DNA from 4 places in the Blautia sp. LMAG:89 genome. Region 2 is predicted to be linked to each of the others. Evidence: predicted binding sites of a transcription regulator. Region 2 holds the regulator's gene; each other region holds the start of a gene.
What was found. Region 2 encodes HrcA, which represses chaperone genes, less so after heat shock. Its sites were predicted from a motif close to TGTTAGCACTCNNNNNNNNNGAGTGCTAACA; they were not measured.

Region 1 (7,661 bases), 860 kb from region 2:
ACTGCAAATATGTGGAGATTGACAGATGATTTCTGGGATGAGTGGGAATTGCTGTATGATATGTTTGACCGCTGTAATTATTGGTCACCATTTATTCGTAAAGGAAACTGGCCTGATTGTGACATGCTTCCATTGGGGCATATTGGAATCCGCTCAGGTGAACGTGGAAAGGCAGACCGTATGACCTGCTTTACAAAGCCAGAACAAAAGACAATGATCACATTGTGGTCTATCTTTCAGTCACCACTGATGTATGGCGGAGAACTAGCTGATTTGGATGAGTGGACGCTCTCATTGTTAACAAATACAGAGGTAAACGAGATGCATCGTACACTGGATGGACAGAGACAAGAGTACAGAGACGATGAATGGATTGTCTGGTCAGGAGAAAACGAAGAGAATACATATATTGCAATATTTAATGTATCGGATAAAAAGAAAGAAATTCCTGATAAATTAGCAGAAATATATATCAAAGAGGATGCAAAAGAAATCTGGTCCGGCAAAAAAGCAACTGAAGCAGCAGAAGAAGTAGATAGTCATGGTTGTGTGTTGTATCAGATGAAAAGAATGTGATGAATGTCGGATAGGAGGAATGAAGTGATGGACACAATAGGAAAGAAACTTGCCCTAAAAGAAAAGATGGCTTATGGCTGCGGTGATGCGGCAAGCAATATTATCTGGGCATCTATGGGAACATTCCTGATGTTCTATTATACAGACAGATTGCAAGTCTCCTTGTTACAGCAGGAACACTCCCATTGGTAAACTTTATGACAGAGTATGTGGGGGAAAAGAAAGCGTGGAGTATCGTATATGGAATATTTGGAGTTATTGCAGCAATTCTGTTCTTTTTATGTTTTGCAGGGTGTAAAGAGAGAATTCATGAAAATGAAGAAGAGAAGACAGAAAAGATTCGTGTTATTGACGGAGTAAAAGCAGTGCTGAAAAATAAATACTGGCATATGCTGATGGTGATATCTATTTGTATTAATATATTCTTCCAAGCTATTAGTACGGTAAATACATATTATAGTAAAGCGGTTCTTCATAATAGCAGTATGATTAGTGTATTGAATACGGCTTATATAGTTCCTGCAATTGTAAACTTTTTCTTTGTACATCTGGTTGTGAAGAAGTATGGGAAAGGAAAGACTACGATGTTTGGCTGGATTATTATCTGTGTCAGCTATGTGATATTGTTACCATTTACAGAAAATACAACGGTACTGATTATTACAGCTGCTATGAGGGGAATAGGATATTGCTTCTTGCTTGCAGTGTCTTCTGCGATGGTAAGTGATGCAGTTGAATATGGGGAATGGAAAACGAAAATTCGTGTTGAAGGTCTGACATTTAGTATGCAGGGATTTGTAGGAACAATCGCAGCAGGTATTGTTACGGCGGTCATTGGATGGGTACTCAATTTCAGCAAATATGATGGAACACTGTCATTTGCAGATACACAGGCAGGATCCGCAGTATTTGCAATTAAACTGCTGTTTATTGCGGTTCCGTTTGTTGTTGGAGTACTGAATATTATATTGTTAAGATTTTACAAACTTGATAAAATGTATCCGCAGATTATTGAGGATTTAAATAAGCGGAATGGAAAATAAGTGGGGAATGCATATGAAGACAAGCATATCAGAAAAAATAGCTTATGGTATGGGAGATGTTGCATGTAATGTAGTATATGCACTTACATCTGGTCTTATCGTATATTTTTATACAAATGTAATCGGAGTATGGAGCTGTCGCTTTAACGAATGAATTCATATCTTTTCTCCCAGTTCTTTCATACGTTCTCCATCTATCGTCCCTTCATAATGTCTGATTCTTGACTTATCAAGTTTTATTTTAACCGAATCAAGTAAGTCCCCTGCTTCAATTGCGAGGAGCAATAAGCAGTGGGTGGGACTTACTTGTATCAGGAGGGGTACAAGCCCCTCCTGATAAACTGCGGAGCAGTTATTCGGTTATGAGCAAGTAGCGAAAGCGGATTGCGAATATCCGATTGACCCAATTGATCATTTTCCGACAGACTGCTTTGTTCTTTTTTATAATCACTGCTTTTTAAACGTACGATAAATTTAATACCTTTATCCATCATATGTATAAACGCAGGTGTAGAAGGATATCCTCGGTCCATGATAATGATAAATGGAATATTTACTATTGTTTCCGGTATTCGCTCTAATTGCTTTTATGCCAGGCGCATCTCATCGAATTTTACTTTGTTACAATCACTTTCTAGTATCATGCGATTCATTACATCATAGATACAGCCTAATCCTATTTGAGCCTGGGGTTTTGTATTTTTTCGGCTTGCAGAACCATACAGTTCCAGCGTTTCAGCAGTGGTAGGAATATTAATGTCTGAGCCGTCTGCCGACAAAATGCCTTAAATTCATTAGAACTCATTTTTTCTATGTCCATGAATGTACGTTTTTGAGAATGTTTCATCAGCATCACATCCTTTTCTGCGGCAGGTTCATGGTTTTTTTTGCAATATAAGCATATAAAAAAAAGCAGAAGACATCTAATTTTTTTAGAATAAATATCGTCTGCTTTAAGTTAATGACATTGCATAAAATCAAGGCTTCACAAATTCTTCACAAAATAATTAGCACTCGCCTCTTGACAGTGCTAATAATACGTGTTATAGTACATACAGAACAAAGGAAGAGAGAAAAAGAAATCTTCCGGAGAAAGTTCTTACAGAGTTTTCAGAAACAGTAAATTAAAAACGCCTGCATAATACGCAGCGAATATAGATCAGGAGGAATGAGTTATGTTAATGCCAAGTATTTTCGGAGAAGATTTATTTGATGATTTTATGGGATATCCGACAGGCCGTCAGGCAGCTGCCAATGCTTATCCTCAGGTGAAGGATATGATGAAGACAGATATCCGTGATGTAGATGGCAATTATGAACTGGAGATCGATCTTCCGGGATTTAAGAAAGAGGATGTGAAGATCCAGCTGAAGAATGGTTATCTGAACATTCAGGCAACCAGAGAAGAGAAGAAGGACGAGAAGGATGATAAAGGTAAATATGTTCGCAGAGAACGTTATACAGGAACCTGCAACAGAAGCTTTTATGTAGGCTCGAGCATTAAGCATGAAGATATCCATGCGAAATATGAGAACGGAATCCTTCATGTAACCTTCCCGAAGGAAGAGACCAAGAAAGAAGCAGAAGAGAAGAAATTTGTTTCTATTGATTGATCGGCATTTACTTTGAAGCCAATATCCGGAACAACCCAAACGGATATTGCGGAGATAACCAGATAATGGCTGGTTGATCGAATGCGGATAATTTTATCCGCCTGACTTAAAACTCCAAATTGCACATTGCATTTGTTTATATAAATGAATATAACCCCCTTTTTTTTCCACCCCTCTGCCAATGCCCGGCAGAGGGGTTCTTTACGTTTCAGCCTGAAGTACAGAGGTGAATTCTGATTAACTTTACACTCCCTCCCCACTCTGTTATACTTGGAACAGGTAAACAGCGGAAATTCGGCAATACTATAAAATTGGGGAAAGAGTTTTTACAGAGGTGAATATATGGGAGATAAGATCAAGGTTATCATGGACTGTGATCCCGGAATCGATGACGGGATCGCACTGGCATATGCGGCAGCACATCAGGATGAACTGGAGCTGCTTGCAGTGACGACATCTGCAGGAAGTACCAGGATAGAAAGAGTGACCCAAAATGCACTGGAGCTGGTGGATTTTTACGGACTGAAGGTTCCGGTGGCAGGAGGCCAGGACCGTCCTCTTGTGAAAGCGGCAATTTATGCGGAAGAATTTCACGGAGAGACAGGGCTTGGCCATTGCGTACTGCCGGAAGCAAAAACAGAGGCTGCTTCTGACAATGCAGTGCTTTTTATCCGTGACATTCTGAATGCCATTCCGGAGGGCGAGCAGGTAGTAATGATTGAAACTGCACCAATGACTAATCTTGCACTTCTGTTGAAGGTTTTTCCTGAAATAAAGAATAAGATCAGAAAAATTGTATTTACAGGCGGCGCAGCAAAAGGCGGAAACATCACACCGGCAGCGGAATTCAACATCTACGCAGATCCGGAGGCGGCAAAGATCGTATTCGATTCCGGAATCCCACTGATCATGTGTGGACTGGATGCTACCCTGAAATGTAATCTTACCAGAAATCAGATCATGAAGCTGTGCCAGTCCGGTGATCCGGCAGCCAGAGCCTGTGGAGATATGGCTGGCTACGTACTTGAAAATTTTTCCAAATATCGCTGCGTGGCAAGTATCCATGCTGCTGTACCGTTTATGTATCTCATCCATCCGGAGTTCTTTAAAACAGAAAAAGTATTCCTGGATGTGGATTGTTCAGACGGTGCCGGACGGGGTGCCACATTATGCGATTTCCGCTGGTGGCTACACGAAGAAGACGAAATGAAAGATATGATTCTGACAGATGCAGATACAGAAAGCTTCCAGCAGGAGCTGTTTGAAGCGATTTATTCTGTGTCCGAATGCAAAAATATGAAATAGCCGGACAACGATCCGGAAACAGCTGCATTTATGAAGCAGCTGAGCAGTCAGATAAGAGGACAGAAAACCCATGAACTATATTGTATTTGACCTGGAATGGAACCAGAATCCGGATGGAAGAAGACATCCGGATAGTCGGCTCCCGTTTGAGATCATAGAGATCGGGGCAGTAAAATTAAATGAAAAAAGAGAGATCGTTGATACCTTTCAGTGCCTGATCAAGCCCAAAGTGTACCATTGGATCCACGACAGTATCCACGAAGTGATCCACGTGGATTATCATGAACTGGAAAAAGGCATTCCTTTTCCAAGGGCGATTCGCAGATTTCTGGAATGGTGCGGGGAGGAGTATCGCTTTTTTACCTGGGGAGACCAGGATGTGATGGAACTTCAGCGCAATATGAAATACTATAATCTTTTGAAGCTGATGCCAGGGCCAGTGCATTACTATGATGTGCAGAAACTTTTCAGCATAAAATTCGAGGATGGAATATCCAGGCGTTCCCTGGAATATGCTACAGACTACCTGCAGCTTCCAAAAAACCGGGATTTTCACCGGGCACTGGCAGACGCCAGCTATACTGCCAGGATACTTCTGGAGATCGATGAAGCTTGCATGATCCGCCATCCGTCCCTGGATGTATATCAGAATCCAAAATCCAGAGACAGCGAGATCTATATTTCCTATACAGACCATGACAAGTTTGTGTCCAGGGAATTTGTATCAAAGGAGCGTCTGATGAAGGACCGTACTATGGTAAGTACCATGTGTCCCATCTGCAGATGCCCTGCCAAGCGGAAAATCCGCTGGTTCAGTACCAACAATCCCAAGGTGTATTACAGCCTTGCCCTTTGCCATGAGCATGGACCTGTTGCCGGAAAGATCAGGATCCGAAAAACGGATGAGGGAAAATATTTCGGGGTGAAGACCCTGAGAGCAGAAGATACAGAAGCGGCGGATGAGATCCGTGAAAAGCACGAATCTCTCCGCCGCAGGAAAATGTTACGAAGTCAGGAGAAGATCTGATACGATGTTTCGTTCGTATTGCATTCCCCATCCGACCATTTGTTTCTTATAATAATATTTGCTTTTCAGACGCAGTGGGCCGACAGCATTCTGAAGAACGGCCTGGCGTTTGTTAAGCTGTGATTTTTTGATACCTTTTGGAATAGTCACATAAACCTTTGTCTGATAATAAAACGGATATGTGTTTCCGTTATTCTTAAGGATATATTTGTCACAGGAAAGTACCTTAAACGGGACTGGCTCCATGGACACCTTCATATCCACCTTTTCAAAATTTTCAAAACCATAATTGAAAAGAGAAGCGGTATCGCTGTAAGCATTTGCCGCGGAAGTAGAATTCAGGATCACGGCTACCAGCGTTATATTTCCTCGTTTGCAGTAGGTGACAAGTGTGTTGCCGGATGCATCCGTGTAGCCTGTTTTTCCGCCACGGACGCCTTCATAATAATATTCGCCGTTTTTCATCATCTTGTGATGATTGAGCAGCTGGCGGGCTTCCGCAAATTTATTGGTAGGCGGGATCTCGTAATAACGTTTGGTGCAGTATCGCCGGAAAAGAGGATTCAGCCAGGCGGATTTGGCGATCTTTGCCATGTCGGAGGCTGTGGTGTAATGATTCTCATCCGGAAGACCGTTGGGATTATTAAAGTGTGTGTTCTTGCAGCCAAAAAGCTTGGCGCGCCAGTTCATGAGTTCTGCGAATTTCTTTACAGAGCCGGAAACTTCTTCCGCAACGGCGACAGACATTTCATTAGCGGACTGGAGCATGACAGCCATCAGGGCCTGATCCCTGGTGAATTTTTCACCGGGAGCAGCATAAATACTGGAATCTCCGGCAGTTACACTGGTGGAAGCTTTTTCAGATACGGTAATGTTTGTCTTAGCGTTCAGATTTTCGCAGGCAAGCAGTGTAGTCAGGATCTTCGTGATGCTGGCAGGGTAGAGCTGTGTGTCTGCATTTTTGGAATAAAGAACGGCTTCTGTATTTACGTCCATAAGGACTGCAGCCTGTGCTTCGATGCCGGGACCTTTGGGCCACCCGTCAATGGAATCGGTGTCGGCAGCCTGTGAATAATAGCTGGAGTGAGCAGGCGTGACTGCTGCGGCTTGACCATCAGGAACCGGTGTGGCAGTGACGATAGGATCACCATATTCATCGTATCCATAGGCAGCCGCCGCGCAGGGAGCTGCGCCTGTGAGCAGGATCCCTATGCCGAGAATGCCTGCAAAGATCCGGCGCAAGGATCGTTTTTTCATATTTTTCATAATAAGATACCTTTCAGTGATAAATCCGGGCGAGAAGGTTATTATTCATTTAAGAATCAGTAACCGAAAAAATCTTGCCCGTTTTGTGATGAGGTGCAGTATTTCATTAATTATAGCATTGTATTAATGAAACGCTGTATTTTTGCCCTCAAGATTCTGTAGTAGTATACCACTTTCCTCCCGGAAAAACCACTTGCAGTCTGTGAAAATTCCATTAAGAAGAAGTGAACATACATATAATAAGAAAAATCCATGAAAACACTTGACATATGGATTTTTCCCAACCTATAATAGACAGCGTATATAGAAAAAGCTGTGATGGAGACAGTAGGCCATATGGAAAGCTTGCAGCGAACTGGGGATGGTGGGAGCCTGGGACGAGTAAATATGGCGGAATATCACTCCTGAGCTTCAGTTCCGAAGTTGTCCGGCAGCAGCCGGAAGAATATCTGATATACAGATGATCATTAAGTAAGAACTGACGGATTTCCTCCGTTACAGGGAACATATATCGGCAGATACAAAGAATTGTCCGCCATGAACAGACATGGAACAACAGCCCGCGCCATAACACAGAGCATAAGAACACAGCAGAAGACGCAGGGATCTGGACACAGGCCCGTATAATGTAACAGGTGGTACAGCGAATCAGACTTCGTCCTTTTACAGGATGGGGTCTTTTTTTATAAGTGCCCGAAGCATTGGCACGAACAGGTATCTGTGAAGAAACAATCCGCTGTGGCCTTACAGATGAGGCAGCAGCCAGTAATCAGACACAGGAGGTAAATATTGTGTATCGTAAAGTTGACACGAATCTGAATTTTGTTGACC
Region 2 (7,661 bases):
AATATGGATGCTGGTTCATGTGGGGCCTTGGAACAGATTATGAAAAGGCAGGTATGCTTGGCGCAGATAAGATCCACATGGAAATGGTACCGGATTTCAGCGGTAAGGGAGAGCGTGCGATCTTTACAGATTCCTGGAGCTATGTTCTCAACAAAGCATCCAAGAATAAAGATGCAGCTGTGAAATTCCTCCAGTATATGGCTGATGAAGGCGGAATGGAAGCTTCCTATAAAGCATTTGACAGATATCCTGCAAGAAAGGATGTTGCAGAGAAGGTAGTTCCGGATTCTGACCCGGCAAAAGAAATGTACAGCAGATATGCAAATGAATGCAATGTACAGGGACGTCCGATGGTGGCACAGACAATGGAATTTATCAGCGATATGGGAACAATCTTCCAGTCCTGTATGAAAGACGAGATCACAGTTGATGAGTTCTGCAAGAAGGCTCAGGATGTGGTAGATATGTATAAGTAAAAGATATAAAAAAACAGCAATGTAAAGCAGAGGTAAAAGTCTGCTTTACATTGCTTGATGAACAGGGAGGAAAGTTCCATGACAATAAGTAAAAAAACTATGAAGTGGATACCGTGGCTTTTGATCCTGCCAGTTGTACTGATTCGAGGCTTTACAACATTATATCCCATTCTGATGACTGTGAAAAACAGCTTCTTTAATATCAGTATCCTTGCAGGTATCAATGAATTTATAGGCTTCAAGAATTACCTGAAGGTATTTTCTGATCCTAAAGTGCTCACATCGATCAGCTTTACGGCAATATTTGTGGTTGTTTCCATGATCCTGCATGTGATCCTCGGAGTTATCCTGGCACTGATCCTGAATATGAAATTCAAAGGCCGCCGTTTTCTGAGGACCATCGTTCTGATCCCGTGGGCTATGCCTGCAGTAGTAGCCGGTATGGCTGCAAAATGGGCATTTAACAATGATTATGGTCTGATCAATGATTTTATCCGCTGGTTTGTACCGGGTTACCAGAACAGCTGGCTGATCAATACAGGTACTGCAAGAGCAGCGGTAATTGCAATGGACCTGTGGAAGGACCTTCCGTTCTTTGCAATCCTTGTACTTTCCGGACTTCAGTTTATTTCCGGCGATATCTATGAGGCAGCAAAGGTAGACGGTGCAAACGGGATCCAGAGCTTTTTCCGGATCACACTTCCGCTGATTGCAAAAAATGTCCTGACTTTATGTATTCCGTTCACACTCTGGAGACTGACAACCTTCGATCTGGTTTATTCCATGACATCTGGAGGCCCTGGAGAGGATACTGCGCTGATCGCATACAGAATCACAACAGAAGCATTTACAAATCTAAACGTAGGATATGCTTCGGCGCTGGCTATGCTGCTGTTTGTTGTAATGGCGATCTTCAGCTGGCTGAATATACGTGTTATGAATAAGTTTGACAGTTAGGGGGAATTATCGTGAAGAATACAGGAAAATATAATGTTTATCATGGAGTGGTAGCCGTTGGAAGATGGGTTCTGTTTGCAGTTGTGGCTTTTCTGATCCTGTTCCCGGTTTACTGGATCTTTATTTCTTCGATCACACCGTCAGGAGAACTGTTTAAAACACCGATCGATTATCTTCCGGATCATCCCACACTGGAAAGCTATAAATTTCTGATACAGAATGTAGGACTGCTTTCAAAGATTGGAAATACAGTTCTGATCGTAGGCCTTACACTTGTGATCAGTACCGTGCTGTGTGCAATGGCTGCCTATGGATTCTCAAGATTTAACTCAAAGGGAGTTTCTGTTGCATTTGCATTTGTGCTGGCTACCATGCTGATCCCTGAGGTTGTTACAGCCCGTCCGCTGTATGAGTTTATGCAGAAGGTAAAGCTGTATGATACATATCCGGGACTTATCCTTCTTTATATCAGTACCGTTATACCGTTTACGGTCCTGATCCTCAGAAACTTTGTCGGTGAGATCCCGATCTCACTGGAGGAGGCAGCTGCTATTGACGGCGCATCTTTTTCACAGAGACTGTTTACGATCGTTCTGCCGCTGATGAAGCCGGCGATCGCTACGGTTTGCATTATCAACTTTATTACCTGTCTGAATAACTTTTTCACACCGTTGTTTTATTCAAATGGTATTCAGGTACTTTCCGTTTCCATTGTACAGCTTCCGTTACGTGATAACATGTATGGAGTTCCGTGGGATCTGGTCAGCTCCATGGGATGGATCATCCTTCTTCCGATCATTATCTTTGTAGCTGTTTTTGAGAAACAGATCATGGATGGTATCATGGCAGGTGGAGTAAAAGCGTAAATATTTTTTAATTTCCAAAGGAAAGGAGAATGCAGATATGTATCAGGCATTTACAGGCGGACTTGGAGGAATCGCACTTGCAAAGCACGGAAAAAGCCGTGCGATCAATGCGGAGAATCCTCATGGAGAAAAAGGCAGAGGCGGTATGGCTGCAAGTCATCTGGGACCATCCAGAAAAGGAAGTCCGTGTCTTAAGGATATAGAGCCGGGAGCTGTGGTAACTCTGGCAGAAATGGAAGGACCGGGACAGATCAATCATATCTGGATCACCGTTGATAACAAGACTACAGAGGCAGATTGCTTTGTGCTGAGGGATCTTGTCATCCGTATGTACTGGGATGACGAGGAAACTCCTTCCGTGGAAAGTCCTCTGGGCGATTTCTTCTGCTGCGGATTCGGAAGGGAATGTTTGGTAAATTCTGTTCCTGTGGCTGTTGTTCCAAGCAGGGGATTTAACTGCTATTTCCCGATGCCGTTTAAGAAGAAAGCAAAGATCACACTGGAAAACCAGCATGCAAATAAAATCCCGGCGTTTTTCTATCAGGTAGATTACTGTCTCTATGATGAGCTTCCGGACGATATTGCTTATTTCCATGCGCAGTGGAGAAGGGAACGGTTGACAGAAAAAACAAAAGATTATACAATTTTGGATGGAGTAAAAGGAAAAGGCCATTATATAGGAACCTACATGGCACTTACCACACTGGAACGTTACTGGTGGGGCGAGGGAGAAATGAAGTTTTATATTGACGGGGATGAGGAGTATCCGACCATCTGCGGAACAGGAACGGAAGATTACTTTGGAGGTTCCTGGAGCTTTGCTAAACAGGTGGATGGAAAAACCGTGGAACAGAATTATAACACACCATATCTGGGATATCCGTATTATTCTGCCCATGACGAACTGATCCACAATTTTTATCATAATGATGACTGCCCGCCAATGCGAGGCTTTTACAGATGGCATTTACAGGATCCGATCTGCTTTGAAGAGGATCTTCGCGTTACGATTCAGCAGATAGGCGTCGGATACCGTGGCCTGTTTGAACGACAGGATGATGTGGCAAGTGTAGCGTACTGGTATCAGACACTTCCTCATGCACCGTTCCAGCCGTTGATGTCAAAAGAGGATAGATGGCCCAGATAAAAAGGGTGGTAGAGATTGAAAAAACAGGTATTTTGCGGGGTATTTGCCCTGGCTCTGGCAGTGACAGGATGTGGAGTCCAGAAGAAGGAGGCTGCATCTGATATTGTGCCGGAGAACAGACAGGAACTGACGATCCTTCATATGGATGCAGACATAGAGGGCTTTGATTCTTTTATCAGTCAGGCGGAAAAGGATCTTGGAATAGAGATCCATATCGAAAAATGTCCGGCTAATGCGGACAACCGCCAGGCCAAAATAGCAACTCTTCTGACATCAGGAGATGATTCTGTTGATCTGATCACAGTAAATGATGAGATGATATCCGAATTTAAACATAAGGGATGTCTTCTTCCGCTGGAAGATACGGTTATGACAGAGGAGACAGCGGCAAATTTTCCACAGGAATACCTGAAAGAAATATGCATGTCAGACGGACATATTTTTTCGGTACCGTTCAAAATGGATATTATGGCATTCTGGGTGAACCAGGAATTGCTGGATCAGGCTGGTCTGGACAGACTCTCCTGTCTCAGTGATCTTGAGATCCTTCAGAAAAAGCTTCAGAATACGGGAAAATATGCATACGGGGATGCATGGGAGATTTCTTACATATATAATAGTATCAGCGAGTATGTCGATTTTTTCGGAGGAGATTATACAGACTGGACGGATCCGAAAACAAGAGAAGCGGCAGAATATATGAAGCGAATGCTGGATACAGGGATGATATCAGAGGAGAATCTGATCGACCAGCATGACCAGCTGAATGAAAAATTTATAAACGGCCAGTATGGATGTATGTTCATGTATACCGGTGCGTTGAGTACCTTTCAGAATGCAGGCGTGTATAGAAAAGATAAGATCCATATGGCACCATTTCCGGAATTTGACGAGAAGGTGACCAATATCGCAACCTGGCAGTATGTACTGAATAAAAATTCTGATCATAAAGAAGCAGCTCTGAAGTTCCTTCAGTATGTGTCCGGATATGAGGCCAGTAAAAATTACGGACAGCTGACAAGAATGTGTCCGGCAAGACTGGATGTGATCGAGGATAAGAATTTTGATCTGGATGGCATTGAAATGATCCGGCAATATCTGAAAGATTATAAGCTGAAGGCAAGACCACTGTGTGCCGATTCCATAGAAGCTGTTTCGTCCATGGGAACGGAATTTCAGAAATATGTGCTGGGACAGAAAACAGAAGCGGAATTTTTTGCCGGGGCACAGAACTGCATAGACCAGTATTACAAAAAAGCATCGTACTGATGCTTTTTTTGTTTTGAAAAAATAAGAACTTTTTTTCAAAACATATTGACAAATATTTTACATGGTGATATCTTAAAGACTGTAGATGTTAGCACTCCACTAAAATGAGTGCTAACAGATGTAAAAAAAGAATCAACATCCGTCAGGAAAGAATAAAAAGGAAAGGAGATGGATTCATGGAAGAGGTGTTGAATGAGCGCAAGCAAAAAATCTTAAAAGCAATCATCAAGACCTATATGGAAACCGGAGAACCGGTTGGTTCCAGGACCATTTCCAAGTATGCGGATCTCAATGTCAGTTCCGCAACGATCCGAAATGAAATGTCAGACCTGACAGATATGGGCTATATCGTCCAGCCTCATACCTCAGCAGGAAGGATTCCTTCAGATAAAGGCTACAGACTTTACGTCAATGAGCTGATGAAGGAGAAGGAAGCGGAGGTTGCAGAGCTGCGAGATCTGATCATTGAGAAGACAGATAAGATGGATAAGGTGCTTAAGAAGGTTGCGAAGGTTCTTGCTTCCAATACCAACTATGCTACCATGGTTTCCGTTCCGCAGTACAGCGGCAACAAGATCAAGTTCATCCAGCTGTCGAGAATGAGCGAGCTTCAGCTTGTGGCAGTGGTTGTCAGTGACAACAATACAGTCCGGAACCAGATCATCAATCTGGATGAGGAAATGGACGACCAGACGATCCTGAAACTGAATCTTCTTCTTAACACCAATCTCAATGGGATCCCGATTCAGGATATCAACCTTGGGATGATCGCCAGACTGAAGGAACAGGCAGGCAGCCACAGCGGTGTGGTGGCAACGGTTCTGGATGCAGTGGCAGCCACCATTCATGTGGAAGAGGAAGATATGGAGATCTATACTTCAGGTGCAACTAACATCTTCAAGTATCCGGAGCTTGCCGATAAAGAGAAGGCAACGGAGCTGATCTCCGCATTTGAGGAGAAGCATGAACTTGCCGATCTTGTAAAAGAACAGATGTCAGATGGAGAGAATACAGGAATCCAGGTTTACATCGGTGATGAGATGCCGATCCAGACCATGAAGGACTGCAGCATTGTAACTGCCAGATATGAACTGGGAGACGGAATGTACGGAACCATCGGGATCATCGGTCCCAAACGAATGGATTATGAGAATGTAGTGGACAGTCTGAAGGAACTGAAGAATCATCTGGATGACGTTTTGAAAAAGAAGAAAACTTAGAAAGGCGGTAGAAAAAAAGTGTCGGAGGAAACAAAGAAAACATCCGAAGAGCAGGAAGCGGAGAAGGAAATCCCCGTAACTGACGGAGATCAGGAAGAAGAAAACCTGACACCGGAGGGAGAAGATCTGCCGGAGGAAGAAAACAATACTCCAGGCGAAGAAGCTGCCTCAGAGGATAAAAAAGAAGAAAAATCAAAAACTTCCTTTTTCGGAAAGAAGAAAAAAGATAAATCTGAGCAGAAGGTGGAGGAACTTACCGATCGCCTGAAGCGTACCATGGCTGAATTTGATAATTTCCGTAAAAGAACGGAAAAAGAAAAATCCAGTATGTACATCATCGGAGCAAAAGAGATCGTTGAAAAGATCCTGCCGGTTGTGGATAACTTTGAAAGAGGTCTTGCACAGGCACAGGAAGGCGATGCTTTTGCAGATGGAATGAAAATGATCTACAAGCAGCTTACCACAACACTGGATGAGCTTGGTGTGAAGCCGATCGAAGCAGTGGGAAAGGAATTCAACCCGGATTTCCATAATGCAGTGATGCATGTGGAGGATGAAGAGGTTGGAGAGAACATCGTGGTGGAAGAATTCCAGAAGGGTTACACCTACAAGGATTTCGTAGTACGCCACAGTATGGTGAAGGTTGCGAACTAACTGACAACAAACTTTATTTTAACAGATACAGACTAAAACAGGAGGAAAAAATCATGGGAAAGATTATTGGTATTGACTTAGGTACAACAAACAGCTGTGTAGCCGTAATGGAAGGTGGACAGCCGACAGTTATCGCAAATACAGAAGGCGCAAGAACAACACCATCCGTTGTAGCATTCACAAAAACAGGAGAGCGTCTGGTAGGTGAGCCTGCAAAACGTCAGGCAGTTACAAATGCAGACAGAACGATCTCCTCTATCAAAAGAGAGATGGGTACCGATTACCGTGTAACCATCGATGACAAGAAATATTCTCCACAGGAGATCTCAGCAATGATCCTTCAGAAACTGAAAAAGGATGCAGAGGCATATCTTGGTGAGAAAGTAACAGAGGCAGTTATCACAGTTCCGGCTTACTTCAACGATGCTCAGCGTCAGGCAACCAAAGATGCAGGTAAGATCGCAGGTCTTGATGTAAAACGTATTATCAACGAGCCTACAGCAGCAGCTCTTGCATATGGTCTTGACAATGAGAAAGAGCAGAAGATCATGGTATACGACCTTGGCGGCGGTACATTCGATGTATCCGTGATCGAGATCGGTGATGGCGTTATCGAGGTTCTTTCCACAGCTGGTAACAACCGTCTTGGTGGAGATGACTTTGATAAGAAAGTTACAGATTACATGCTTGCTGAGTTCAAGAGAACAGAGGGCGTAGACTTAAGCAACGACAAGATGGCTCTTCAGAGACTGAAAGAGGCAGCTGAGAAGGCTAAGAAAGAGCTTTCTTCCGCAACAACAACAAACATCAACCTTCCGTTCATCACAGCTACAGCTGAGGGACCGAAGCATTTTGATATGAACCTTACAAGAGCTAAATTTGATGAGCTGACACATGACCTTGTAGAGATGACTGCAGAGCCGGTTCGCCGTGCACTGTCTGATGCAGGTATCACAGCTTCTGAGCTTGGCCAGGTACTTCTGGTTGGTGGTTCTTCCCGTATCCCGGCTGTACAGGATAAGGTAAGACAGTTAACTGGCAAAGAGCCAAGCAAGAACCTGAACCCGGATGA
Region 3 (7,661 bases), on a different contig from region 2:
TCAGATCGAGATGCTCCAGTGCGTGAAGAATCCCGTCCCTGTCGACTGCGCTTGTCTGGTATGTGCAGTGCTTTTCGATGCCTCCGTAAGCATTTCCCATAGCAACGCCGACTCCGGCAGCTTTCAGCATGGGAAGGTCGTTGGGACTGTCTCCGAATGCGTAGCAGTTTTCCCTGGGGATGGAAAGGCGGTCCAGGAGAAATTCCATGCCTGTGGCTTTGCTGGTACCCTTTTGTGTGACTTCCCAGATTCCGTCTCCGTGATCAAAATAGGTGTAATGATCATTACAGAAGCTGCGGAATTTTTCGACATCGGAATCCGGCAGCATATGTACCAGGAATTTGTCATAAGAGTAAGTGCAGGCATCCTCCCGATTGAATTTCGTGATGTCGACCATTGGAATTTCTTTTCGCATTTTGACTCCGAATTCGGACTGGGCCGGAGATGCGCCATCATACAGGATCTCAGTGTTGGATTCAAAAATTGCCTCGATCTTGCATTTGCGGAGAAGGTCTACGGTTTCCTTGCACAGAAGATTTGGGACTGTGCGGAAAAAAAGCAATTTGTTGTCCATGTAAATGTGGGTTCCACAGCCGTATATATAGCCATCGAAATGAAGCTCTGAGAGTGCAGAGGGCATCATTACTTTGGTGCGGCCGGTGTTGATGAAAAGAAGATGACCGTTTTCATGGGCTTTTGTGAGGGCGCGGCTGGTGCTCTCCGGAACCTTGAAGGGGTGAGGCGTAAGCAGTGTGCCGTCTATGTCGAAGAACAGGATTTTTTTATCGTTCATAAGGTCTCCTTTAAAATGGGATTTCTTCTTCGGTGTTACTGTTATCAATGTCAGTAATATCATTAACAGGAAGCGGTTCTGCGGATGTATCTTCAACAGAGTTCAATGTGCTGACACGGATGCCGTTGAGTTCTATTTCACTTTCCATGGGGATCACAAGGCATTTTCGACCATCGATGATGCGGGTTTCTACCAGTTCTGCCCGGTCCGGTGCTACATGGATCACCACGTCAGGGGTTTTGATCTCGAATTTCCGGGTGTTGGTGATGTTGGATGCTACCAGAGCTGATTTCTCTCCTGCGGCAAGCTCATACTGTTCATCGAAGTTCTGGAGCTTTTCGTCTTCTACGCCGCATTCTTCGAAGAGACGTTTGACTTCGGATTTGGTGAGGACAACAGGTTCCGGTTCGTCCTTCTGGGATTCGATGAGATCGTTGAGCTTTTCGTGGATCTCAAGGACTGTGTCGTAGGCACAGTCATCACCAAGGGTTTCTTCCACCAGAGCATTGAAGGAGTCACGCTGGGTTCCGGCAGATAGTGGGGTGGTGCAGCCGAAGACTTCTTCCATCATGGTGGAGCGGAGATTTTCGGCGTTTTTGGTGTAGTAGAGAAGTCCGTGGATATCGGTACTGCGGTCGTTGAACTGTGGGAAAAGGAAGCCCCAGTCAGGCATTTCTACCAGCCAGTCCCGGATACGGTCTTCAATATTGTTTGTCTCTGCATTGTAATGCAGGCCTGCTTTGGAGAGCTTGACCGGGCAGATACTGCAGAGGATGTGATCGTAGATCTCATCGGAAGCGTCGAACATTTCGACACCGTCGGAGGATTTGCCGGGGATGTCGTAGACTGCGTGGATGAGGATGATGTAGTAGTTTTCACCGTAGTCGTAGTTTTCTATGATTCTGTCGTAGAAGGCTTCGGTGAGGGTGTCGTCGGTGAGTTTGCTTTTGCGGAGTTTCATGAGGAAGTTTTGGGTTCCGCCTTCGGTTTCCTGATCCAGGGGAAATTCCATGTTGATGAGATTTTTTCCGATGGTGCCGGTGAGGGTTTTTCGGAAGATGTCGAAGTATTTGAAGGTTTCTTCCTCTGATAAGGATAAGAAGGCTTCTTTGAGTTCGGTTTTTTTGTTTTTTTCACCGTCTACGTAGCAGCCGCAGATGCGGGTGATGGAGCAGCGGTCAGGGGTGAATTGTTTTTTTATTTCTGCGATTTCTTTTTTGTTCATGTGTGGTTTACCTCGGTTTTTTAATTAGTTTGATTATAGCACAGGTGTTTGGTTGGGGCAAGATGACACGGACGGACGTGTGAGATTTGCAGCAGAAGTCCGGGTGCCGTCGTTTCGCCTGGTCATACTAAGCGTCTGAGGTGTCTCACGGAGCGGCCGGCCCATAACTCGCCATGTACGCTGATGCGTACCTGGCTCAGACAGATGGGCCTTACCCTGCGGCTTGTGGCCGCCGGGTACCTCTCCGTGAACCACCTCAGACGCTAAGTATGGACCAAGGCTCACTCCAAAGCACCCGGACTTCTGCTGCAAACCTCACACTGTGCGGTCATGGTGGGAGGGATAGAGTGGTCTGACGGGAGTTGGATGAGCCATCAGCGCTGCGCTGGATGGCTGGGAGGAAAGGCTGAGTTTCCTTGTGTTTTGGAGGGGAGGTTGTGAGCGTCGGCGCGTTGCTGGACGCTTGTAGTTTGGACGCTTGAGATTCTATGTGTTTGTTAGGGAGGTTGTGAGCGTCGGCGCGTTGCTGGACGCTTGTAGTTTGGACGCTTGAGATTCTATATGTTTGTCAGGGAGGTTGTGAGCGTCGGCGCGTTGCTGGACGCTTGTAGTTAGGAAGATTGAGATTCCTTGTGGTTTGGAGGGAGGTTGTGAATGTCGGCGCGTTGCTGGACGTTGGAAGGTGGTGTCGAAATTTGGAGATGGTTTTTTGTGGTGTTGTGGTGGGATGTGTGATATGATTTGTGTATCTTATAAGATCTATCCATTTATTTGGTTTCTTTTTTGCTTCAATGTCTGAAGCGTTTTTTCAAAAATATTTATAAAAACTGTATACAGGGTTTCTGAAGTGTTTGGTTGATGGTATAATTGTATATACCAGAAGGAGTATTGTTTGAGAGATAATACGATTTTTGATGATGTTTTTCGTACTATGATGGAGAAAATGACGTTTCTGGTCGTGCCTTTGATCAATGATGTTTTTCATACATCATACCCGGCTGATGTGGAGATTGTGCAGCTGCGTAATGAGTATCAGAGGGTGGATGGTGAGATTATTACGGATTCGCGGCTGTTGATCGGAAACAGGATTTATCATATAGAATGTCAGAGTACGGATGACACGACAATGGCTGTACGGATGATAGAGTATGATTTTGCAACTGCTGTTGAGTTTGCCAGAAAGCAGGGACGGAGGTATCGGATGGAGTTTCCACGTTCTTGTGTGTTGTATCTGAGAAATAGTAGGAATACGCCGGATTTTCTGGAAGTGGATGTGGTTTTTCCGGATGGGGGATGTCATTTGTACAGAGTGCCTGCCATTAAAGTAGAGAATTATACAAAAGATAAGATATTTGAAAAGAGTCTTCTTATGCTGCTTCCTTTTTATATCATGCGGTATGAAAAAAGAGGGCATGAGATGAGTGAGGATCCACAACTTTTTCAGGAATTACTGAATGAATATGAAGTGATCCGGAGTAAACTGGAGGTAGAGATCACTGAATCTGGAAGGTCTGAACTGTTCAGTGATCTGATTGGACTGATAACTCGGATATCTGATCATATTTTCAGAAATGAGGAGAAAGTCCGGAAAGGAATAGGTGAGATTATGGGTGGACATGTTCTGGAACTGGAATCTGAGAAAAGGGCAAGACTGATGGCGGAAGCTAAAGAACAGGCTGAAGCACTGGGGCGAGAACAGGGAATGGCTCAGGGAATGGCTCAGGGAATGGCTCAGGGAATGGCTCAGGGAATGGCTCAGGGAATGGCTCAGGGAATAGCTCAGGGAATAGCTCAGGGAATGGCCCAGGGGGAAGAACGACTGAGTGTTCTGATCAACAGGCTTATACTTGATGATCGTGGTAATGAGATTCAGAAGGTTGTTACAGATAAAGAAATGCGTGAAGCCATGTACAGAGAATATCAATTATAATAAGAAAAGATAAAGAGAATCCCCCACTGGTTTTGCTATCCATGGGGGATTCGTTGATTGATCTGAATCTTATAATACAGAATATCCGTAACTGCTGACAATAGCATCGATCTTCTGGCGGTTTTTGCACAGTGGGCAGTTGTCAGAGCGGTAGGAGTGATAGTCCGGGATGTCTCTGGCCTGAAAGATAGAGTGGACAGGGAGTGTGGCTACACTGTCTACACTACTGTAGATGGCTGCCACGCCGCGGATCTTACCGCCATAGTACAGAACGCTTTCAATAGCTCGGTTCAATGTGGATCCGGTGGTGATGGAACCATTTAGGATGAGGATGTTTTTTCCATTGATCATTGGTTCATAGTTGTCGCGGAAGATCATCTGCCCGGTGCTGTTGAACTCGGGGGTGATGACGTAGATGGTCTGGTGTGCGTTCATGGAAAGGACGCCGGCTTTGGTCAGTTCTTCGGCGAGATAAGCACCGATCACTTCAAGTCCGTCCATGCAGACGATGGTGTCTACCGGAATGGATGCTTCGTAATTTGCTGCGAGAGCGGATGCAATACGCTGTGCTTCAGCGCATCTGGATTTCATAGTAGTGAGATCCAGGTAGTGTGTGATATGGGACTGGGATGTTACGAAGTGTCCCGGAATCATTTTAAGCTGTATGCGGTTGTCATTGCGTGCATAAATTTTTATGATGTTGTCCTGATCCATAATAAAAACCTCCTGTCGTGATCGTGTTTTACGTGGTTGTTCAGGAGAATTATCCTGAAAGATTACGAAACAGATTTATTTAACCGAATGCGGATCGCAAATATCCGATTAGCTGTGCATATTATACCATTAATTTCAAAAAAATGAAATAATATAATGCAAAATATATAAAAAATATTCAAAAAATCAAGCATATTTGTTAAAAAATATCCAATATCATGAAAACTTTGACAATAGGATCATTACTATGGAGTGAAAGTACTTGTGAGTACGTAGTAAATTGGAAAGAGAGTGTCATATATTATTGCGTATAAAAAAGAGGAGGAGAATCCCTATGGATCCTCCCCCTGTGAGAGTGAGTCAATGTCAGCCTTCAATAGATACATATTTATCAGCTTCAATCTCTTCAGCTGCTTTTTTCGGAATAGAAAGTCTCAGAACACCGTTCTCAAATTTTGCATGGACATCTTCGTTTTTTACACCATTACCAACATAGAAGCTTCTGCTTGTGCTGCCGGCATAACGTTCACGGCGGATATAATTGCCTTTCTTGTCTTCCTCGTCTTTGTTAAGACCCTTGGCAGCGGAGATGGTAAGATAACCATCCTTCAGCTGTACCTGTACTTCATCTTTCTTAAATCCTGGAAGATCTACATCCAGCTCATAGCCTTTATCTGTTTCACGTACATCAGTTTTCATGATATTTTTTGCATGTTTGCCATAAAGAGGGTTCTTTCCGCTAAAGAAATTATCTCTGAATCCAAAATCATCCATCCAGTCATCAAATAAGTTTTCTCCAAATACACTCGGGAACATCATAAGTCATTTCTCCTTTCAAATGAAAAGCCGTTCCGGTGGATCAAGAAATCCAACTGTTGCCGGTATATAGTTACCACTTCGGGTTATTCCGCAGTGGTGATCGTTTGGTTTTATTCTGAACATCTGGAAGCTCTTTTTTATCTTCTCCTTTGTTCTATATGTAATATAACATATGTTACTAGCAAAGTCAAGAGGTGAGTGCTAAAAAATTGTGAAGAATTTGTGTTCCGTAAAATGAAAAACTAATTTCTATCTTAGTCCTTTATGTTCTTATATTAAAAAGCGAATCGGACAAGGACTGAAAATCTTATGCAGATTGAACATTCTGCAATGTTATAATAACTTTAAAGCATAGAAAAAACCAAAAAAATCAATATAATAAGGCATATAGACAAAATGTATTAAAAAAATTTTTCGTACATTCTTCTGAGTTGAACAGACGATAGAAAGACAGTATTCATGAGTATGCAGGTAAAGCAAAATGTAAATGAAAAAGTACAGGAGGAGAGAATGATGCAGAAAAAATATGCAGATTTTAAGCTTGGGGTACCGGATTATGTAACAGTGGAAACAGAAGAGGAGAGACTTGTGTGCCAGGGAGGGCAGACGACAGTAGCTGCCGGTGCAACTACTGTGGAATTTCAGGACGCAGGTGAACATGAGGATATATTTGTCACATCCGAGGATGCAGTGAGATGTGTGAAGCTGAGATGGAACTACAAGATCCCGAAATCCGCCAGATTCCTGGGAGATGCCTGGGAACGTACCTATGGTGATGCGGAATGGCATGGAATGAGCGGAAACCGTTATCTGCCATGGTATTTTCTGGCGAAGCTTTCTGAGAAGGTTCTCTGCTTTGGCGTAAAGGTCCGTCCTTCTGCCATGTGCTGCTGGCAGGTGGATACCAAAGGAATTACTTTGTTTCTGGATGTTCGCTGCGGAAATACAGGAGTACAGCTGAAAGGAAGAAAGCTGTGTGCCGCACAGATCGTCTGCATGGAAGCAAAAGGAGCAGATACTTTTGAAACTGCACAGAAATTCTGTGAAAAAATGTGTACAGATCCGATCTTCCCGGAGTTTCCGGTATATGGAAGCAATAACTGGTATTATGCTTATGGTGACAGCTCCGAAGAGGAGATCTTAAGTGATACCGATTATATCCTGAAACTGACCGAAGGTGTAAAAAATCCTCCGTTCATGGTCATTGATGACTGTTGGCAGGAACATCACCGCCTGGATGAATACAACGGTGGACCATGGACAAAAGGCAATGACAGATTTCCGGATATGAAAGGTCTTGCAGACAAGCTGGAGAAAAAAGGTGTCCGCCCGGGTATCTGGGTCCGTCTGCTTCTTAATGAAGATGAGAATATCCCGGATGAGTGGAGAATTTCCTATAATGACTGTCTCGATCCGTCTCACCCGGATGCACTGGAATATATCCGTAAAGATATCGAGAGGATCTGTGATTGGGGATACACGCTGATCAAGCATGATTTTTCTACCTTTGATCTCTTTGGAAAATGGGGATTTGAGGCGAATTTAAGAGACAATTCCATGGAGAAATGGCATTTTTATGATCAGACCAAAACCAGCGCAGAAATCGTAAAAATGCTTTATCAGGAGATTTATGATGCTTCCCGGAGCAACAACGCAGTGATCATCGGCTGCAATACCATCGGACATCTCGGCGCAGGCCTGATGCATCTGAACCGGACCGGTGACGATACCAGCGGACGTATCTGGGAGCGTACCAGACGAATGGGCGTAAATACGCTGGCATTCCGTCTTCCGCAGCACAATACGTTTTACCATATTGATGCAGACTGTGTCGGTATTTTCGGAATGATCCCATGGGAGAAAAATCGTCAGTGGGCAGACGTTCTTGCAAAGAGCGGTACACCACTGTTTGTATCCGCAAAACCTGGAGTTTTGAATCCGGAGGAATTTGAGGACCTGCATCAGATCATGCTGCGTGCATCAGAACAGAAAGAGCATTTTGTTCCGCTTGACTGGGAAGAAATCGACTGCCCGGAGGTATGGGGAGAAAACGGCGAAACTATCACTTATGACTGGTTTGACAACGAAGGTCCGACCATGGATGCTGCGGTGGAATACTATAATGCCAAGGTAGTTGTTCCGTAAATCAGGAAAAGTGGTTCAGCAATCCAGAAGATCCT
Region 4 (7,661 bases), on a different contig from region 2:
GACTCATGGCAATCTGGCGATATACCTCGCAGGACTTCATCAGCTCCTTATGGCTTCCGATTCCTGCCATATGTCCATCGTCCAGTACAAGGATCTTATCTGCATTTAAGATCGTACTGATACGCTGTGCCACGATAATGGTTGTTGCTTCTTTTGTATGTTCTTTCAGCGCTTTTCGTAGTGTGCTGTCTGTTTTGAAATCCAGTGCGGAAAAGCTGTCATCAAAGATAAATATCTCCGGATCTTTTGCGATAGCTCTGGCGATGGAAAGCCTCTGCTTCTGTCCACCGGAAACATTGCTTCCTCCCTGTGCGATCGGAGTCTTATATCGCTCCGGCTTGGTGTCGATAAATTCCGTAGCCTGTGCAACCCCTGCTGCTTTTTTCACTGCATCTTCCGAAATCTCTGTCTTTCCGTAACGGATATTGGAATCAATGGTTCCTGAGAAAAGTACACCCTTCTGCGGAACGTAACCGATCCTGTCACGGACATCCTTCTGTGTCATTTCCCGGACATCCACGCCATCCACTTTCACAGATCCTTCTGTTGCATCATAGAAACGCGGGATCAGATTGATCAGTGTACTCTTACCGCTTCCTGTACTTCCGATGATCGCTACTGTCTCACCTTTTTCTGCCTTGAAAGAAATGTCTGTGATAACATTCTCTCCTGCCTCCGGATATGCGAAGCTTACATGATCAAATTCTACAGTACCCTTCACATCCTGGGAAGGCTGTACCGGATCCTCCGGATCCTGGACACTGACTTCTGTCTCGAGTACCTCGTTGATACGGCATGCAGATACATTTGCTCTCGGCAGCATGATAGACATTGCTGTGATCATCAAAAATGACATGATGATCTGCATTGCATACTGGATAAACGCCATAACATCACCAACCTGCATGCTTCCGCTGTCTACTGCATAAGAACCGCTGTAGATGGTCAGTACGGAAACTGCGTTCATGATCAGCATCATCACCGGCATCATAAATGTCATACAACGGTTTACAAAGAGGTTTGTCTTCGTCAGAGTGATATTTGCATCCTCAAAACGCTCCTCCTCATGTTTTTCCCGGCTGAATGCACGGATAACCGGAATACCGGTAAGGATTTCTCTTGTTACCAGGTTCAGCTTATCTACCATGGTCTGCAGGGCTGTAAATTTCGGCATTGCGATCCTGAACAGCATTGCCATAAATGCCATGATCAGTACAATGGCCACCCCAAGGATCCATGTCATGGAGGAATCTCTCTGAAGCACGCGGATCACACCACCGATTCCAAGGATCGGCGCATAAAGCACGATACGGAACATCATAGCCATTACCTGCTGGATCTGCTGGATATCGTTCGTGCATCGTGTGATCAGGGACGCTGTTGAAAACTTATGGTACTCTCTGCTGGAAAAACCTATGACTTTGTTATAAACCAGCCCACGGAGATCATGTCCCATAGATGCAGCAACTCTGGATGAAAGAAATACCACACATACTGCAGCCATCATGGTGACCAGTGCCATCAGCACCATGCGGATACCTGTTGACTTCATGTAATCCATCTGTATGGCGTCCACATCTTCACCCATAGCTTCATATTCTGCACGAACATAGGAAACACCTGCCTGTGTGATGATGGATTCCTGCATCTTGTCGATCTTTTCTCCGACCTGCTCCTTCATAGCAGACAGAGCCTCTGCAGGCATCTGAGAAAGAGCCGCCAGTGGATCAGTCCCTTCCGGGATTCCCATTTTTGCAAGAGCTGCCTTTGATTCTTCACTGTCGGACGTCAGAGTAGAAACGATCACCATCGGTTTGCCGAAGATATCGTTGAGTTCTTCTCTGTCTTTTTTGGAGATTTTATCCTTTAATACCAGATCATCTCCCTCTTCCTCATAAAATCCATCCACAGTTTTCGCATCATCCTCTTCCATAAACAGCTTCAGACTGTCCATGGACGTCTTTCTGATCTTCTCAGGAACACTGTCTTCAATACCGTTCTGCTGAATTCCCACATTAATGATATTGGATGTGTAATTCGGCAGAGACAGATCACAGTATGCCTGAAGAAAAAGAAGCGCAATGATGAGTACGATGTAACCTGCAGATCGTTTCAGATATTTCATCAGTTTAATCACGTTTCTGTTCCTTCCTTTCTGTCATTTCATCCGGATGAAGCTTTTCTATGGCTTCCTCCGGCTGGATCTTTTCGATATTTACAAGGATCTGCTCCAGAAATCTCCGAAGCAGGCACTGTTCCGCCTCACTGAAGCCTTCCATCATTACAGCCTCATTTTTATGGATCCGTTCCAGTGCTTTTGCCTTGATTTCCTTTCCCTTTTCTGTCATGTAGATCCTGGTCACACGCTGGTCCTTTTCATCCGGTTTCTTATAAAGAAAGCCTGCTTTCTCCAGTCTCTGTATCGATACATTTACCGTAGGCGGCTTGATATGCAGGATCTTTGCAATTTCCCGCTGACTCAGGCCATCCCTTCCGGACACAAGCCCCAGAACCGGGATCTGTCCCGGATAAATCCCAAGCTCCTGCATCTGACTAAAGCATTTCGTCATAAAATGACGGTCTACCTTCATAAACAGAGATAAAAAACTGCTCTGCTTTTCTTTCTCATCTTCCTCCTTACAAAACACGCTGTCACTCCTCTCTCATCCGATCAGACACCTGCTCCCTGTTAATGATATACGAAGCAGTGATCTTTTTTAATTAGTCGGCTAACTATATATAATATACATCTGCACAAAAAATGCAATTGATTTTTGTGAATTTTACACTTTTTTAAGATTTACAGCTTCTTTAATTTCCACCTAAAATCTATTAATTAATTTGTTTAACTAATTTATTTTCTTCTGTTTTTCCTATTTTTCCACAAAAAAATACCCGCTTCGTCTTTTTATTCGAAACGGGTACTTCTTTCTGTTCCTGATTTTCTTATACAAACTGATTCACAGCCGGATCATAAGCATAATCGATCATGTCAAGCTTATCCTCCAGTTCTTTCCGGTTAAGTCCTCTGTCCTCACAGAAGGCATCCAGGGATCTGTAAAAATCCCGCAGCTGTGTATTTACGTAACTTAAAAGCATTACCGGGTCCTTTGGTATCATAATCTGTTTCCATCCTTTTATCTGATATTTATCCAATATCCCAGATGCTGCTGGATAGCTGTCTGATCTGAAATATCAGATTTACTATCTTACCAATTTTATTTTTTGTCAAGAGCCAGTAAAAAATTTTTCAGGATTTTTTATTTCTTCAGTATCTGATAAAAATATTCCATTCCTTGTCCAAAAAAGAACTGCCTGGTTCCGATTTTCATCCTGAAATGAATTTCTATCAGAACCGACAGTTCTTTTCCTTGTCAATCTATCATAACTTTATGGAGTTATTTTTTACTTCGTGCTGACGGTAAACGCTCCGTCCTTCGCATCCAGCACAATGGTATCTCCGGCATGCACATCACCGGAAAGGATCTTCTTGGCTGTCAGTGTCTCCACATAATTCTGGAGATAACGCTTCAGAGGACGTGCACCGTAAACAGGATCATAACCGTTATCCACTACCATCTGTTTGGCAGCATCTGTAAGCTCCAGAGAAAGCTCCTGGTCAGCCAGACGGTCACTGAGCTCTTTGACCATAAGATCTACGATCTTACCTACATTATCCTTGGTCAGCGGCTTGAACATGATAATCTCATCCAGACGGTTCAGGAACTCCGGACGGAAGTGACCACGAAGATCATTCATAACCTGTTCCTGTGCCTCCGGCTTGATATCTCCCTTCTCGTCGATACCGTCAAGAAGGTATGGAGAACCAATGTTGGAAGTCATGATCAGGATCGTATTCTTAAAATCAACCGTACGTCCCTGTGAATCCGTGATACGTCCATCGTCCAGTACCTGCAGAAGTACATTGAATACATCCGGGTGAGCCTTCTCGATCTCATCAAAAAGAACAACACTGTACGGTTTTCTTCGAACGGCCTCTGTCAGCTGTCCGCCTTCCTCATATCCGACATATCCTGGAGGCGCTCCGATCAGACGGGACACGGAATATTTCTCCATGTACTCACTCATATCGATACGGACCATATTCTGTTCATCGTCAAACAGTGTGGCAGCCAGAGTCTTGGCAAGCTCTGTTTTACCAACACCGGTTGGTCCAAGGAACAGGAAGGAACCGATCGGCTTTGTGGGATCCTTGATTCCGGCTTTGGAACGAAGGATCGCATCTGTTACAAGACGAACACCCTCATCCTGTCCTACTACACGTTTGTGCAGCTCATCCTCAAGGCCCAGCAGCTTGGTTCTCTCACCTTCTGTCAGCTTGGTTACCGGAATACCGGTCCATCTGGAAATGATACGAGCAATCTCATCATCTGTGACAGCCTCATGTACCAGGCTTCTGTCACTCTCTTTAACCTGCTTCTCCTCAACCTCCAGCTGCTGCTGAAGCTTCGGCAGCTCGCCGTACTGCAGCTCAGCTGCTTTCTCCAGATCGTAATTCTGTTTTGCTTTCTGGATCTGTTTATTGATATCCTCGATCTGCTCACGTAATTTCTGAAGCTTCTCTACGGAATGCTTCTCATTATCCCACTGAGCTTTCTGGGTATTAAAAGTATCTCTCAGCTCTGCAAGTTCTTTCTGCAGATCAGCCAGACGCTCTTTACTTAAGTTGTCAGTTTCTTTTTTCAGGGCAGACTCCTCAATCTCCAGCTGCATAATCTTACGTCTCTGCTCATCCAGCTCTGTGGGCATGGAATCCAGCTCCGTCTTGATCAGCGCACAGGCTTCATCAACAAGGTCGATTGCCTTATCCGGGAGAAAACGGTCTGTAATGTATCTGTGTGAAAGTGTGGCAGCTGCAACCAATGCACTGTCTGTGATCTTAACACCGTGGAATACCTCATATCTTTCCTTCAGGCCACGGAGAATGGAAATGGTATCTTCCACTGTCGGCTCATTTACCATAACCGGCTGGAAACGACGGGCAAGTGCAGCATCCTTCTCAATGTACTGTCGGTACTCATCCAGAGTTGTTGCACCGATACAGTGCAGCTCACCTCTGGCAAGCATAGGCTTCAGCATGTTTCCTGCGTCCATGGCGCCGTCTGTCTTACCTGCACCCACGATCAGATGAAGCTCATCGATAAACAGAATGATCTGTCCTTCGCTCTTCTTCACTTCCTCAAGTACCGCTTTCAGACGTTCCTCAAACTCACCACGATACTTGGCACCTGCAACCAGCGCACCCATATCCAGGGCAAAAATCTTCTTATTCTTAAGACCTTCCGGTACATCTCCTGCCACAATACGCTGCGCCAGTCCCTCGATGGCTGCTGTTTTACCAACGCCAGGCTCACCGATGAGAACCGGGTTGTTCTTGGTCTTACGGGAAAGGATACGGATAATATTCCGGATCTCCATATCACGGCCGATCACCGGATCAAGCTTCTGGTTCTTCGCCTTCTCCACAAGATCCTCACCGTATTTATTCAAAGTATCATAGGTTGCCTCCGGGTTGTCACTGACAACTCTCTGGTTTCCCCTGACTGTAGATAATGCCTGAAGAAAACGCTCTCTGGTGATTCCGAATTCATTGAATAGCTTCTTCATGCTCGGGCTTGGATTCTTCAGCATGGAAAGAAAGAGATGCTCAACCGATACATACTCATCTCCCATAGCCTTCGCTTCGTCCTCTGCACTGACCAGTGCCTTGTTCAGATACTGACCAAATCGAAGCTCTCCACCGGAAACCTTAACTCTGGCATCCAGTGCCCTCTTAACTGTGTCAATAAAATATTCCTTCTGGATTTCCATCTTCTCGATCAGCTTGAGGATCAGGCTGTCCTCCTGTGTCAGCAATGCATACAGAAGGTGTTCCTCCTCAATCTCCTGATTGCCATATTCATAAGCAACCTTCTCAAGATCCTGGACAGCCTGTACGGATTTCTGTGTAAATTTACTGATATTCATAGGCTTTCCTCCTATTCTATGAAAAGCATTTCCAATATTCGCATACCGGAAATGCTGTGCTTTTTTCTTGTTCTATGAGAACTATAACACCATTTATTAGCACTGTCAAGAGGTGAGTGCTAATTTTTACAAAGAATTTCGCCATCCGTAAAATGAAAAACTAATTTCCATCTTTAGCCCTTTATGTTCTTTTTGCTGGAATCAGGGGTGGAACTTAGCCCTACAATAAGGTATCCTATAACAAATGCCAGGGTACACTGGCCCATATCCTCCGATCGCCGGAAATGATCCATTTTTATTACAAAGGAGGATTTATCTATGGCTACTAATAATATTGGAAATCACAAACACCTTACTCTCGCTGACCGTGCTGCTATCGAACATGGAATACAGATTGGCGAAAACTTTACACAGATCGCTCAGAGGTTAAACAATGATTCCTCTACCATCTCAAAGGAGATACGGCGGCATCTCATACATGTTCCTCATTATCAGGACGACCTACAGAAGAAACGCTCAGAATGCCAGTTCTTTCATTCCTGTGAAAAAAGAAATGTATGTGGCAGCCTTTCCTGCCAGTCATTATGCTTTAAATGCCGTTCCAAACGCTGCGCCGTGTACTGCCGTGATTTTACTCCTATACTTTGTGACAGACTTAAAAAACCATCTTACGTCTGTAATAACTGTAAACAGATCCGGACCTGTTCCCATGACTTCTATTTTTACCGTGCCCATTATGCCCATGACCTTTATAATGAGATCAAGGTTTCTTCCCGTTCCGGTATCAATCAGACTCCTGAATCGCTGGAACAATTGAATCAACTGGTTTCGCCTTTTCTCCTTAAAGGGCAGCCATTATCTCATATTTACGCTTCCAATCAACATCTTATCGATTGTTCCATCCGTACATTGTATCCTTTATATCATCCTCGATAGGTTTTACGTATTTATCTGATAATTCCGGATACTCATCCAGCAACCTTTCAAAGAGTTTATAAAGTCCATGCTCTGTACATTTAGCTAGGCATGAAGAAAAAAGTTCCATTGTCATTGGCTTTTGTTTATCGATTGCCGCCAGTTCATCATCGGAAAACTCGAATGTTAAGATAAGGAATTCTTCAAAATTATGTTTTTCTTTGTTGTTGGATAGCTCATCATATTTTTTCATCCCTGCTCCTTTCATATGCCTCTATTATAGATACATTTTTCAGTATAGTAAACTATTATTTTTCCCATGATAATGATTATATTACAAACTGGGAAGTGAACAGAAATGATAAGCTATTCTCCATTATGGGAGACCATGAAGAAACGGGATATCTCCACCTATACACTGATTCATAAGTATGGAATTAATCCCCGAACGATCAATAATTTAAAACATAATAAGTCTATTACCATGTTTACACTGGAAAGGCTTTGTGAGATTTTAAATTGCGAACCAAATGATATTATAAAGTTTGAGAAAGAATAAAAGCTACTGGATGATTACACTCCGGTAGCTTTTCAATCTTATGGATTTATCCTAAGCATACGTTTTCACAAAAACTATCATCACGTTCAATATTTCGTGATATTTTTCTTATCCAATAATCAGAATTTTTGCTTTTTTCCAATTTAGGTTTTAGAATCTTCCAATCCTTTCCATGGAAAAACTCTCCATCAAAAACACA

Region 1: CCC70_RS08160 (Hsp20/alpha crystallin family protein) is a predicted target of HrcA. The motif match lies at 2,625-2,655, and genes of this name have one in related genera.
Region 3: CCC70_RS01370 (Hsp20/alpha crystallin family protein) is a predicted target of HrcA. The motif match lies at 5,658-5,688, and genes of this name have one in related genera.
Region 4: clpB (ATP-dependent chaperone ClpB) is a predicted target of HrcA. The motif match lies at 6,083-6,113, and genes of this name have one in related genera.

What each region holds. Positions count from the first base shown of each region.
Region 1 covers NZ_NANC01000004.1:914,821-922,481, reverse strand. Annotated here, with positions in the region: gene CCC70_RS08180 (glycoside hydrolase family 27 protein) at 1-576, shown strand, start outside; gene CCC70_RS08175 (hypothetical protein) at 604-768, shown strand; gene CCC70_RS08170 (MFS transporter) at 762-1,619, shown strand; gene CCC70_RS16525 (hypothetical protein) at 1,931-2,170, opposite strand; gene CCC70_RS08160 (Hsp20/alpha crystallin family protein) at 2,795-3,232, shown strand; gene CCC70_RS08155 (nucleoside hydrolase) at 3,575-4,537, shown strand; gene CCC70_RS08150 (3'-5' exonuclease) at 4,608-5,564, shown strand; gene CCC70_RS08145 (D-alanyl-D-alanine carboxypeptidase family protein) at 5,541-6,830, opposite strand; gene ileS (isoleucine--tRNA ligase) at 7,622-7,661, shown strand, end outside.
Region 2 covers NZ_NANC01000004.1:54,602-62,262, reverse strand. Annotated here, with positions in the region: gene CCC70_RS04315 (extracellular solute-binding protein) at 1-476, shown strand, start outside; gene CCC70_RS04310 (carbohydrate ABC transporter permease) at 555-1,433, shown strand; gene CCC70_RS04305 (carbohydrate ABC transporter permease) at 1,445-2,299, shown strand; gene CCC70_RS04300 (glycoside hydrolase family 172 protein) at 2,337-3,446, shown strand; gene CCC70_RS04295 (ABC transporter substrate-binding protein) at 3,462-4,715, shown strand; gene hrcA (heat-inducible transcriptional repressor HrcA) at 4,892-5,935, shown strand; gene grpE (nucleotide exchange factor GrpE) at 5,954-6,589, shown strand; gene dnaK (molecular chaperone DnaK) at 6,643-7,661, shown strand, end outside.
Region 3 covers NZ_NANC01000003.1:245,114-252,774, forward strand. Annotated here, with positions in the region: gene CCC70_RS01350 (HAD family hydrolase) at 1-793, opposite strand, end outside; gene CCC70_RS01355 (DUF4317 domain-containing protein) at 804-2,018, opposite strand; gene CCC70_RS01360 (hypothetical protein) at 2,911-3,948, shown strand; gene CCC70_RS01365 (orotate phosphoribosyltransferase) at 4,018-4,662, opposite strand; gene CCC70_RS01370 (Hsp20/alpha crystallin family protein) at 5,029-5,481, opposite strand; gene CCC70_RS01375 (glycoside hydrolase family 36 protein) at 5,992-7,626, shown strand; gene CCC70_RS01380 (AraC family transcriptional regulator) at 7,642-7,661, opposite strand, start outside.
Region 4 covers NZ_NANC01000003.1:735,183-742,843, reverse strand. Annotated here, with positions in the region: gene CCC70_RS03730 (ABC transporter ATP-binding protein) at 1-2,137, opposite strand, end outside; gene CCC70_RS03725 (MarR family winged helix-turn-helix transcriptional regulator) at 2,130-2,648, opposite strand; gene CCC70_RS03720 (DUF4250 domain-containing protein) at 2,947-3,120, opposite strand; gene clpB (ATP-dependent chaperone ClpB) at 3,406-5,988, opposite strand; partial or broken gene CCC70_RS16665 (helix-turn-helix domain-containing protein) at 6,307-6,903, shown strand; gene CCC70_RS03700 (hypothetical protein) at 6,875-7,156, opposite strand; gene CCC70_RS03695 (helix-turn-helix domain-containing protein) at 7,262-7,462, shown strand; partial or broken gene CCC70_RS16660 (very short patch repair endonuclease) at 7,539-7,661, opposite strand, start outside.